3 regions of the Pseudoalteromonas sp. SCSIO 43210 genome follow, and region 1 is predicted to be linked to each of the others. Evidence: predicted binding sites of a transcription regulator. Region 1 holds the regulator's gene; each other region holds the start of a gene.

Region 1 (4,289 bases):
TTCTTTTTTTATAGCTAAATCAAGAGGTAATGAGTCAACTGATAACGGGTGTAGACGGCGAGTCTCAGAAAAACGTTTAATTAATGTTTGATCCTCACTGTCTAGATAAAACAGAGTCGGTTTAGCAAAGCCAGGTAAGTATTCAAGGATATCGTTAAATTCATCTTGCTCTTTTGGTAAATTACGGACATCAATACTAACTGCAATTTTGTCGTAGTTATCAGATACACTTCTCACTAAAGAAGGTAGCAGATTAATTGGAATATTATCTACGCAATAATAACCTAAATCTTCAACTACGCGTAAAGCAACCGATTTTCCAGAACCGGAACGGCCACTTATGATAATTAATTCCATTTATCACCCATTATGTTAATTACGATTGTTCTACAATAACTTGATACAGTTCAGTATCTGATTTTGCGCTGCGTAACTGTTTACAAAAATCTTTATTATTTAGTTTATCAGCTATCGTTGCGAGCGTCTTTAAGTGCTGCTGGTTATCGCCATCAGGTACGATGAGAGCAACAAATATATCAACAGGGCGATTATCTATTGCATCAAAATTAATAGGTGTTTCGCTTACTAATACGAGTGCTAAGGGCTCTTCTGCGCCGCTCATTCGCCCATGAGGGATTGCAATGCCTCTTCCTATACCAGTGCTTCCCAGTTTTTCTCTATTCATTAAGGCGCTGAGAATATCTTGTTGAGAAAGATATGGGAGCTTGTCATGAGCAAGTTGACTGATGAACTCTAAAATTCTTTTTTTACTATTAAAAAGGACCGCAGCTCTGCTGCAGTCCTGACATATAAGTGAACTTAATTTCATAATATTAGTGTCGAGCAAGCTTCTCTTTGTGTTTAATAACTTGGCGATCGAGCTTGTCAATCAGCGAGTCAATGGCGGCGTACATATCTTGATGTTCAGTAGAGGCAAATAACTCAGCTCCACTTACATGAATCGTTGCCTCAGCTTTTTGGTTTAATTTTTCTATATCAAGAATGACATGAACATTATTAATATGATCTGAGTGTCTTTCTAGCTTCGCAAATTTGGTATTTACATAATCTCTTAATGAATCAGTTACTTCTACGTGACGACCAGTTAAGTTTAGTTGCATAAGCATTACCCTCTTTGTTTAGCGTCTTAAATCAAACTTTTTCGCTGATTTGACGGTGGAATAGCTAGAGATTCGCGATACTTTGCGATTGTACGTCTCGCTACTTTTATTCCTTGCTCAGCTAATATATCTGCAATTTTACTATCACTCAATGGTTTTGCTGAGTTTTCTGCTGCGATTAATTTTTTAATGAGAGCGCGTATTGCTGTTGATGAGCATTCGCCTCCATTTTCAGTACTTACATGGCTTGAGAAAAAATATTTAAGCTCAAAAATACCGCGAGGTGTATGCATATATTTTTGAGTTGTTACGCGTGAAATAGTTGATTCGTGCATTTCGACCATTTCTGCTACATCATTTAAAACCATTGGTTTCATGGCTTCGGGGCCATGCTCAAAAAAACCTTGTTGTTGCTTAACAATACAATTAGTTACTTTTAATAGTGTATCGTTTCTACTTTCTAAACTTTTAATAAACCATTTAGCTTCTTGTAGATGCGAGCGAATAAACTGGCTATCACCACTTGATTTAACGGTGCGTGACATTGCTGCATATTGGCTGTTGACTCTGATTTTAGGCATGCTATCTGGGTTTAGTTCAACAACCCAGCGACCTTTTATTTTTTTCACCGATACATCAGGAATTACATACTCAGATTCTTCTCTAACTATAGTATCCGCCGGTTTTGGGCTAAGAGTATGTATTAAAGTCATTATTTCTTTAAGCTCTTCTTCTTTGAGCTTTGTTTTTTTCATTAATGTACGATAGTCGCGAGCAGCTAATAGATCAATGTGCTCGGTTAAAATCATTTTTGTTTCATTAATATAGGGTGTTTCTTTATCGTATTGGTTCAGCTGAATACATAAGCATTCTTGTAAACTACGTGCTGCAATACCAACAGGGTCAAACAATTGAATTCGTTTTAAAACAGCTTCTATTTCGTCAAGTTCAACTTCGTTGTCTTCTTCGTTCTCTTGATTAAAACTTTCTAAAATTTCTTCGCAGCTTAGCGTTAAAATACCCGAATCATCGACGGCTTCAACAATCGCAATCGCAATCGCTTCATCGGTAGGACTAAAGGGAGTCAGTTGTAGTTGCCACATTAGGTATTCATGGAGCGTTTCAGTTGAGGAGCCTTGGTATATAGATTCATCTTCAGGCATTGGTCCTGATGATGACGCTGGGGCTGCGCTCATATATTCATCCCAACTAACATCCATAGCCATTTCATCACTTAGCGTATCTTTAGCAAGTGCTTCACCACTGTCTTGCTCATATTCGCTCGGAACATCATCAGCATTTGCGCTAACAGTGACATCGTCGTTATCTGCTTTTTGCTCGTTTTTACCAGCAGAATCTTCGGCGTAATCTTGCTCTTCAACCTCTAATAGGGGGTTGCTGTCGAGTGCTTCTTGTATTTCTTGCTGGAGATCCAATGTACTGAGTTGCAACAGGCGAATTGCTTGTTGCAGCTGTGGAGTCATTGTAAGTTGCTGGCCCATGCGCAGCTGTAATGATTGCCTCATGTATCTCTAACAATCCTTTTATGTTGTTATAATTAATACTAGCAGATGCTTAAAGACATGGCGTAAATGTTACAGCCTAAATTGTTCGCCTAAATAAACATCACGTACTGTTTTATCGTTTAATACGTGTTCTGGAGTGCCTGATGCAATTAACTCACCATGAGAAACTATGTAGGCTTTTTCGCAAACATCAAGAGTTTCTCTTACATTATGGTCGGTAATTAACACACCAATACCACGATTTTTAAGATGTTCTATTATTTTCTTTATATCTAACACTGAAATAGGGTCAACACCAGCAAAAGGCTCATCAAGCAATATAAATTTAGGATCAGCGGCTAGTGCTCGCGCTATTTCAACTCGGCGACGCTCGCCTCCTGATAATGCCATACCTTGGCTATCACGAATGTGCTGAATACTAAATTCATCTAATAAATTGTTAAGTGTGTCTTCTCTTGCTTGCTTATTCAGCTCTTTACGTGTTTCTAAAATAGCCATTAAATTTTGATAAACAGTAAGCTTTCTAAAAATTGATGATTCTTGGGGTAAGTAACCAATGCCTAATCTAGCACGACTATGCATAGGTAAAAGAGTAATATCGTTATCGTCGATAGAAATCTTGCCTTTATCACTAGGTACAAGGCCTACAATCATATAAAACGTTGTGGTTTTACCTGCACCATTAGGGCCAAGTAACCCGACTATGCTGCCAGCCTTTACTTCCAGACCTACATTTTTTACAACTTCACGGCCTTTATAACTTTTAGCTAATAGTTCTGCTTTTAATGTACTCATGGCTGACCTTTATCGTTTTTTTCTTTTTTAGTCTCAATAGGTACTAAAATAGTATGCACACGATCGGTTGAGTTTTCGTCTTTTTCAGCGCTAATTAATTGCTGTTGCATATCGTAAGTAATACTCTTGGCATTTATTTTTTGACCCGCTTGCGATACTTGTGCATCGCCAATAAGGGTTAAAAATCGTTTAGCTACATCATAACGAACTTCGTTTGCGCTGGCGCTCATTATAGTGCCATCAGTTTGTTTTTCTTCGAAATATGCAGGGCTACCAGTTGCAATTAGTAGCTGTTTATTATCGCCTAATTCATCACGTTTATGTACTTCTAAACGGTTGGCTGTAATACGACGGTTGCCGTGAATAATCTCAACATTTTTTTCAAAAATTCCGACGTTTTCTTTTAATTGGCCTTCTTGTTTGTCGGCACTTATTGATATTTGATTCGCTGCAGGTTGAATCGCTTGTTCAGCAGCGCTAAGGTTGAAAGCTAGTATAAGTGTCGGAATAATAAGTATTTTTGAAATTTTATTGGTCATAATATATAGTTCGCGTATGGTTAATAAGTTTTATCACTTCAGTTTTTAAATCGGCTTCAAGGCCTTTACCGGTGATCTTTAAATTGGGTCCCGTAACAATAACGGGTTGCTCTGAACGCATCGTGAGTAGTTTTATATCTACTTGAATATTATCCGCATTAATCTTGTCTATCATTGCATTATCAGTAAGATTATTGGCAACCACGTTACCTTCTAAAATTAATTGTTTTCCTTCATATAACGTTGCTTCGTCTGCATTTATTCGCCATGTTTGTTTTTCGTTATATAAGGTGAAAATGGGCTTTTCA
Region 2 (4,289 bases), 730 kb from region 1:
CACTCTATTTAATTTGGTTGATACTACTCAACCTGAATTTACTAATAATAAAAGCGATAAGCTAAATGCAATTTCGTACCATCATAAAAATTCTTGGCCAACTCGTTGCGCTGTTTAGTATTACCATGGTGCCCCCAGCACTGGTGTCTTTAATATATAAAGACGGTGGTGGTGTTCCTTTTGTTTTAGCATTTATCTTTAGTGTTGTTATTGGCATGATGGCTTATTACCCAAACCGTCATGAAAATGGTGACTTAAAAGCACGTGAAGGCTTTTTAATTGTTGTTTTGTTTTGGTTGGTACTTGGGGCATTTGCATCGTTACCGCTTATATTTTTACAAGAACCGAATTTATCGCTCGCTGATGCGGTATTTGAAGCATTTTCTGGCTTAACAACCACAGGCGCTACAGTGCTTACCGGTATTGAGTATTTACCCAAATCGGTGTTGTTTTATCGCCAGCAACTCCAGTGGTTTGGCGGTATGGGTATAATCGTACTCGCCGTCGCTATACTGCCTATGTTAGGCGTGGGTGGTATGCAGTTGTACCGCGCTGAAATTCCAGGCCCGGTAAAAGATTCAAAAATGACTCCACGGATTGCTGATACAGCTAAGCATCTTTGGTACATTTATGTGTCGCTTACGCTGACATGTATGCTCGCTTATTGGGCGGCAGGAATGAGCTGGTTTGATGCTATCTGCCATGCATTTTCTACAGTGGCGATAGGCGGCTTTTCTACTTATGACGCATCGATAGGTCACTTTGATAGCCCTGTCATTAACTTTATTTGTGTATTCTTTTTAATTATTGCTGCAATTAATTTTTCGCTACATTATGCCGCTGTATCGAGCCGAAACGTAAGAGTTTATTTACGTGACCCTGAATTTAAAGTTTTCCTATGCATTCAGCTTGCACTTGTAGTTATTTGTTTTACGGTGCTTTCGTCAAATGAAATATATGCTAATGGCGACGAAACCCTCGATCAGGCTTTATTCCAAGCAGTATCAATGAGTACAACGGCAGGCTTTGCTACTGATAACTTTTCAACATGGCCTTTGTTTTTACCTATTTTACTTATATTTTCGAGCTTTATTGGTGGCTGTGCAGGCTCTACCGGTGGTGGTATGAAGGTCGTTCGCGTATTTTTACTTTATTTGCAGGGCGTGCGTGAGCTTAATCGTTTGGTGCATCCTCGTGCTATATATTCAATTAAGTTGGGTCGAAAGGCGTTGCCAGATAAAGTAGTAGAAGCTGTGTGGGGCTTTTTCTCTGCTTATGCGCTGGTGTTTATTATTATTATGCTAGCGCTTATGGGCACGGGTATGGATAACATAACGGCGTTCTCTGCCACTGCTGCTTGTTTAAATAATTTAGGTCCAGGTTTGGGTGATGTAGCATCGCATTATGGCGCGATAACTGATGGCGCTAAATGGTTGCTTACTATTGCGATGGTGTTTGGCCGGTTAGAAATATTTACTTTACTTGTGTTATTTACGCCAACGTTTTGGCGTGGATAAAGCCAACTGTTTTATTTAAAAAATACATTACAAGGGAGAGAATATGCCAATAAGCAATCTTAATAATATAATTATTGGCAGCTTGGTCGACCTAGAAATTTTAACGCCTACCAGTAGTAAACGCATTAAGACTGAGATGGTGGGATTACTTGATGATAAATTTATCATTTTAAATTATCCAAGCTCAAAACGCTTACCTGCGGCAAGTGATTATTTACGTGACGGTATAACCGTTGTCGTGAGGGCTTTAATAGAAGGCAGCGGTGGGAAAGTAATTGCGTTTCGTCAGAAAATTATGTCTATTTCTTCTCATCCGGCTCGGCTTATTTTTATAAACTTTCCTGAACAGGTTCAGTTATTTAGTTTGCGTTCGCAAACGCGTATCCCTACTTTATTACCTGCAAAGCTAAAACTAAGTGACGACAGAGTACTCGAAGGTGTTATTAAAGATATCTCATTAACGGGAGTTATGTTTGATGTTAGAAGTAATAAAGAGCTTGAAAGTATAAAAGATATGCAATGTACTATTATGCTAGATAGCAGTGCGCAAAATTTTGAAGGCGAGGTGTGTAGTGTTAAAGAGCATGATGCGGGGATCAGATGTGGTATTAAACTATTAGCCAGTGAAGATGAAATGAATACCTTTATGAAAGAGCACTTTATTGATCCCTCCATGCTCGAATTCGAAGTCGGTTAAAAGAGATTTCGCTATTTTGCAACAAAATAGCGATTGCCTGCTTTATAGATGAAAATTATTTGGTTATTATTTTTAATAATTAAATAAATAATATAAAACAGTAGCTTAAAATAATAAAAGATTACCATAATCTAATTTCATGTAATAAACCCAACCCAAATAAAGCTGAATTTTTGCTTTAAACCTCATCTAAAATATCTAAATTCATAATTTGTGGTTTTTTAATCTAAATTAACCTCTTGTTTTTATTCTCTATTTTGTTTTTTCATATCGCTGTGTTGCTAAAAAGCAACAGGAAAGCACTTGAAATTTATCCATATCACGATTTTATACTGTTAACCACATGAAAAATAATAACTTTTAAAAGTTGGCACCTAAGTTGTAATAGTCATGGTGTACTGAACTTAAGCGTGATTTAAAGTGAGACACCTTAATCGCACACACATAAATTTGAAGGATACATATTATGAAACGCATTAATAAAACACTAGCACTTATTGCATTAGCATCTTCTTCAGCCGCTTTTGCCGCAACAGATTTTGATACACTTGATGTAGATGGCAGTGGCACAATTAGCCAAGCAGAAGCATCAGTAGATGCAAAGTTAATGAGCATGTTCTCAGAACTTGATACTGACCAAAATGGTGAGTTATCAAAAGAAGAATTTTCAGAAGCTTAATTAACAAGTATTTATCCTGAGTTGCCAAAGACAACCTAAGTAGGCAAGGAGCTTACGAAAGAGGGTAACAAGGAAGTGAAAAATTACGTTTAAGCTAAACGAAGCAATTTTTTTGATAGAACATTGAAGGATTAAACTATGAAACATTTAAATAAAGCACTGGCACTTATAGCTATAGCGTCTTCTTCAGTTGTATTTGCAGCATCAGACTTTAATAGCCTTGATATAGATGGTAGCGGCACAATTAGCCCAAGTGAAGCGGCAGTCGACACCGATTTAATGGCTGAATTTATCGAGCTAGATACCGACGGTAGCGGTGAGCTTTCTAAAGAAGAGTTCGCTAATTACTAGTTAACCAGAGTTCAGGTTAATTAATCTTTTTTCAGATTAAACATTTTTCACAGTCAGGGATCTTTGAAAAGGACTTCCTCTTTATTATTTAGGAAATTATTATGAAAACATTAAACACAACACTGGCCGTCATCATTTTAGCATCGTCGTCAGCTGCGTATGCCGCCGTTGATTTTGCCTCTTTTGATATCGATAGTGACGGGGTTATCACCAAGCAAGAAGCGCAAGTTAACGCGCAGTTAGTGAAATTATTTGATGACTTAGACACTGACGGGAATGGTGAGCTTTCTAAAGAAGAGTTTGCAAAAGTACAGTAACTCTAAAATGATAATTAACACGCGATTATCAGCGATTAAAGCCGCCTTCGCCAGCGGCTTTTTCTACGTCATAAGACTACAAAAATATAGCACTTACCTGAAATAGTTTTTCTACCACATTAATGTGTTTTTTATCGATTAAAAACATAATAACGTGATCGCCTGACATAATAATGGTGTCGTCATGAGCAATGAGTACGTCGTCATTTCGTACAATTGCCCCAATCGTTGTGCCTGCAGGAAGTTTTATATCTGCAATAGCACGGCCAACCACCTTTGATGTATTCTCATCACCATGGGCTACCGCTTCAATCGCCTCTGCTGCACCTTTGCGTAATGAGTAGACGTTAACAATGTCGCCACGACGTACATGTGTTAGTAATGCCGAAATGGTGGCTTGTTGAGGAGATATGGCAATGTCTATTTCTCCCCCTTGTACTAAATCAACATAAGCACCACGCTGAATAAGTACCATTGTTTTTTGTGCGCCCATACGTTTTGCAAGCATGGCTGACATAATATTTGCTTCATCGTCATTGGTTACGGCAATAAATACATCAACTTGATCAATATGCTCTTCTGAGAGTAATTCTTGATCTGATGCGTCACCACAAAATACAACTGTGTTATCTAGCATTTCTGAGAGCTGCTCAGCACGCTCTTTGCTACGCTCAATTAATTTAACTGTGTGGTTTTTTTCAAGTGAGCGGGCAAGGCCCGCGCCAATA
Region 3 (4,289 bases), 1.8 Mb from region 1:
TAATATCAATTGTTTGTCCTGGTTTTCTGAACGCAGGTAACTCTGCATGCACAGCAACAGCAGCCACATTTTTAATTTTAGGGCTTAAATTAGCCGGCAGTGTAATACCAAAATTACTTAACATGCCCTTGAAACTCTGTTGGGTAAACTTACTTTGCTCGCCAGTCCCAGGTAAGCCAACAACTAACCCGTAACCCACTAATTGGTTAGAACGCACACCTTCAACCATAGAGATATCTTTAATACGCTCTGCATGTGCCGAAAATTGACATCCCAGCAAAACAATTAAACAAAAAAACTTAAATACATTCATATTGAATGTCCTCTAAAAAGGAAAGAGCGAGCTACTAAAAAAGCGCGTTAACCAACCAGCACTTTGTGCTTCTTGGGTTTGCCCTTTACCTGAATATTGAATCCGTGCATTAGCTATTCGGTTTGATTCAACCGTATTATCTGAGCCAACATCTTGCGGGCGCACCAACCCTTCTAAGCGAATAAACTCTTCGCCTGTATTAAGAGTTAACCATTTTTCACCTCGAATAACTAAGTTACCGTTTGGTAAAACACGCATCACATTAACCGATATATTGCCAAATAAACTATTTGATTGATTTGATTTAGAGTCACCAGAAAACGATGAATCACTGCCAATTCCAAATTGAATACTGTCGCCACCGATATTAACAGGAAGTCCCCCCAAACCAATTACAGGGTCAAGGCTCGTGTCAGATTGCTTATCTGTTTCTGTTTTTGCCGCTTTTGTAGCTTGGGTAGATTCTTGCAATTTAACCGTAATGATATCGCCGGTACGCAGAGCTTTTCTGTCCGCGTATAAATCGTTCGACACATTCGTGTTAAATAAGGAGCCAGTAGCTACAACAGGTTCTATATTCGGTTCTGGGTACATTGGCGCATAGTAAGGATCGTCTTGCACTATTTCACTATTTTGTGTTGATACACACCCACTTAAAAATAGAGTGCCTGCCGCAAATAACATAATATTACGCATATTCTGCCCCTAAACCTTATAGTTGCTGATTGATATAACTCATCATTTCGTCGACGGCTGAAATTACTTTTGAATTCATTTCATAAATACGTTGAGTTTCGATAAGATTTACCAGCTCTTCTGTGACATTTACGTTTGATGTTTCAAGTGAGCCTTGAATAATACTACCAAGCCCCTCAACACCAGGGTTACCCTGCACCGGAGCACCACTTACAGCTGTTTCGGTATAAAGGTTTTGACCAATCGGCTCAAGACCCGATGGATTAATGAAGTCACTAATGGTGATCTGACCAATAACTACGTTATCGGCTTGACCTGCAACACGAACAGATACTTCTCCGTCTTGCGAAACAGTAATCGATTGAGCATCTTCGGGGACATTCATTTCTGGCTGAATAACATAACCAGCACCCGATGTAACAATTCGTCCATCACCATCGGTGGTAAACTGGCCATTGCGCGAATAGGCAATATTGCCATCTGGCTGCAGCACTTCAAAAAAACCTTCGCCGGAAATCATCCAATCTAGTGAGTTTTCGGTGGTTAACATGTTACCTTGCGTAAACTCTTTTTGGTTGGCTACAACTTTTGCACCCGCACCTAACATTAGGCCTGATGGCATTTCAGTGTCTTGCGATGAACGACCACCTGGCTGATTAATATTTTGATAAAGTAAATCTTCAAATATAGCGCGGCTTTTTTTGTAACCAACCGTACTGGCATTCGCTAAATTATTTGAAATAACCGAAATATCGGTTTGTTGAGCATCAAGCCCTGTTTTACTGATCCACAATGCAGGATTCATAATAGTGTCCTCATTTTAAAGTTAAACTATGCGCAACAGCTGATCTTGACGTTCGTCAATTTCTTCAGCTGTTTTCATCAGTTTGACTTGTAATTCAAATTGGCGTTGATGACTTATCATATCGACCATTTCATGAACGGGGTTTACATTCGACATTTCTAAGGTTCCACTCAATACTTTTACATTAGCGGAAGTATCAACAACTTGATTTGGTTTTGGTCTAAATAAGCCATCATTACCTTTTTCAAGTTGTGAATTATCAGCCTCAACGACTCTTAAGCGATCAACTTCTTCTAAAAAATTTGCTGGGGCGCCTTGCGGACGAACCTGAATAGCACCATCTTGACTAAATTCAACCTTTTCAATTGGTACAGGCAGTATAATTGGACCACCTTCGCCAATAACTTGACGTCCATGACTTGTTACCAGCATGCCTTCTGCTGTGATATTGAGCGTGCCTACTTTAGTGTAAGCTTCATTACCCGACGCATCTTGCACACTCAGCCATGCGTTATCGCTCATTGCGATATCTAAGTCTCTGCCTGTTTCAACTATGCCACCCGATGTCATGTTTGAACCCGGACGTTCTTGCATCGAAAATACACGTGTTGGCAGCCCTTCACCAAACGCTTGCATAGAACGTGCTTGAGCAAAGTCTGATTTAAAGCCTGTCGTATTGGCATTCGCCAAATTATTGGCTTTAAGGGCAAGGCCCTGCAGGCTCTGTTTAGCGCCTGAGGCCGCAATGTAGACCATTTTGTCCATAACATCGACTCACATTAAAAATCTCTAACTTAACAAATGCAAAATAGATGCCAGATTAGAGTTTACGTAACATTAGAGTGATGAAACAAACAATAGAAATGATAGCCACTTACTGTAACCATTGGTTTAGAGGCTAAAATAAAAAAGGCTGCAAAATGCAGCCTAAAATATTTAATTAAATTTAAATTATCGAATCTGCAAAATACTTTGCTGGATTGTTGAGTTAACTTCAAGCGCTCGCGAGTTAGCTTGGTAATTACGTTGAGCTGTGATTAAATCGACAAGCTCATTAGTTAAATTAGTATTTGATTGCTCAAGTGCTGATGAGTTAATACTACCAAATGTACCTGACCCTGCCTCACCTGCAACAGGCTCACCTGAGTCAATACTTTGCTTCCAACTTGTGTCGCCTATTTGTGATAAACCTTGCGAATTAGGAAAGCGAACCATAGCTATCTGGCCAAGGTATGTTGAATCACCGTTACTGTATGAAGCAACTAGTTTACCGTCGGTGCCAATATCAATTCCAGCTAAACGACCAACAGTCGAACCATCTTGATCAAGTGCTTTAACTTCAAAACCACTTGAATACTGTGTTGGTATACGTCCTGCCGTATTGTTTTCATCACGCCAATTAAGCTCAATACCTGTGCCTGGGAATGTAGCACCATTATCAAGCATTGTAGATAAACCAGTACCAGCACCAGCAGGTAGGTTTATCTCATCAAAAGTGGTTAGGTTTGTATTTGCTACTCCGCCTGTCGTTGCAGGTAAACCACTTGAATCAAAACCAAGAGTTGTGATCGGTGCATAAGGGGTCGTGGTTTGTTCTGCGCCCGAAGTTCCATCAACTACCTTTCCATCAAGTGTCGCATACACTTCCCAGCTATTATCTGCACCACCTGAAGCTGCGTCAGGTTCTTTTACGAAAAAGTATTGCAATATATGCGGCTCACCTAACGAGTCATAAACTGTCGTTGATGTAGATGAGTTATAAGTACCATTGGATGTAGGATCAAAATCTATACCCGGTGCATCAGCTGTAGCATCTAAATTGAACGATAAGAATACATTTTCTGTAGCACGTGGCGAACCTGATGAATCTGGTATTTGAACTGGGTTTGTCGTACTCAAACTCACTGATGTTGTATCACCGGTTGATGAATCTACAGGGAATGCTTGTAAGAAATTACCCTTAGCGTCAACCATAAAATTATCTTGGTTTAATTTAAATGCACCGGCACGAGTATAGGTTAAATCTTGCGATGAAATATCATCGGTCATCGCAAAATAACCTTCACCTGTAATAGCTAAATCTAAAGAGTTATTAGTAAACTGCAGTGATCCTTGGTGAAACTGCTGTGCAACCATCGTCGTTTGCACACCATCACCATTTTTAGTCCTACCTGCGCTAAATACTGACGATGCATAAACATCGGCAAACTCTGCGCGTGACTCTTTAAAACCGGTAGTATTGACGTTCGCAATATTATTTGCTGTTACATCTAAATCTTTTTGCGCGGCAGCAAGGCCTGTTAATGCAATATTGAAGCTCATAATTCACCTCTAACCTATCAATCTGAAGCCTGCTGGCAGGCAAAAAATACTAAAATTAATTATGCGATTTCTGCGACATCCGTCAGCCTAACCGCACCTTCTTTAGTGTTAATAATAATGCCACTTGAGCCGTTAATATTTACACTTTCAATG

The links. The regulator sigma-54, encoded in region 1, starts transcription at its own class of promoters, with help from an activator protein. The targets are predictions, from matches to a motif close to GTTGGCACGNNNNTNGNNT.
Region 2: LOS73_RS00085 (EF-hand domain-containing protein) is a predicted target of sigma-54. The motif match lies at 2,581-2,599, and genes of this name have one in related genera.
Region 3: LOS73_RS16935 (flagellar basal body rod protein FlgF) is a predicted target of sigma-54. The motif match lies at 2,616-2,634, and genes of this name have one in related genera.

The regions. Positions count from the first base shown of each region.
Region 1 is NZ_CP087225.1:750,686-754,974, forward strand. Features, by position in the region: gene rapZ (RNase adapter RapZ) at 1-357, opposite strand, end outside; gene ptsN (PTS IIA-like nitrogen regulatory protein PtsN) at 377-829, opposite strand; gene hpf (ribosome hibernation promoting factor) at 834-1,121, opposite strand; gene LOS73_RS03325 (RNA polymerase factor sigma-54) at 1,148-2,647, opposite strand; gene lptB (LPS export ABC transporter ATP-binding protein) at 2,717-3,442, opposite strand; gene lptA (lipopolysaccharide transport periplasmic protein LptA) at 3,439-3,981, opposite strand; gene lptC (LPS export ABC transporter periplasmic protein LptC) at 3,971-4,289, opposite strand, start outside.
Region 2 is NZ_CP087225.1:19,750-24,038, forward strand. Features, by position in the region: gene LOS73_RS00075 (TrkH family potassium uptake protein) at 66-1,517, shown strand; gene LOS73_RS00080 (flagellar brake domain-containing protein) at 1,561-2,214, shown strand; gene LOS73_RS00085 (EF-hand domain-containing protein) at 2,681-2,893, shown strand; gene LOS73_RS00090 (EF-hand domain-containing protein) at 3,032-3,244, shown strand; gene LOS73_RS00095 (EF-hand domain-containing protein) at 3,346-3,561, shown strand; gene trkA (Trk system potassium transporter TrkA) at 3,638-4,289, opposite strand, start outside.
Region 3 is NZ_CP087225.1:3,882,433-3,886,721, forward strand. Features, by position in the region: gene LOS73_RS16920 (flagellar basal body P-ring protein FlgI) at 1-313, opposite strand, end outside; gene flgH (flagellar basal body L-ring protein FlgH) at 326-1,009, opposite strand; gene flgG (flagellar basal-body rod protein FlgG) at 1,026-1,814, opposite strand; gene LOS73_RS16935 (flagellar basal body rod protein FlgF) at 1,836-2,579, opposite strand; gene flgE (flagellar hook protein FlgE) at 2,766-4,136, opposite strand; gene LOS73_RS16945 (flagellar hook assembly protein FlgD) at 4,196-4,289, opposite strand, start outside.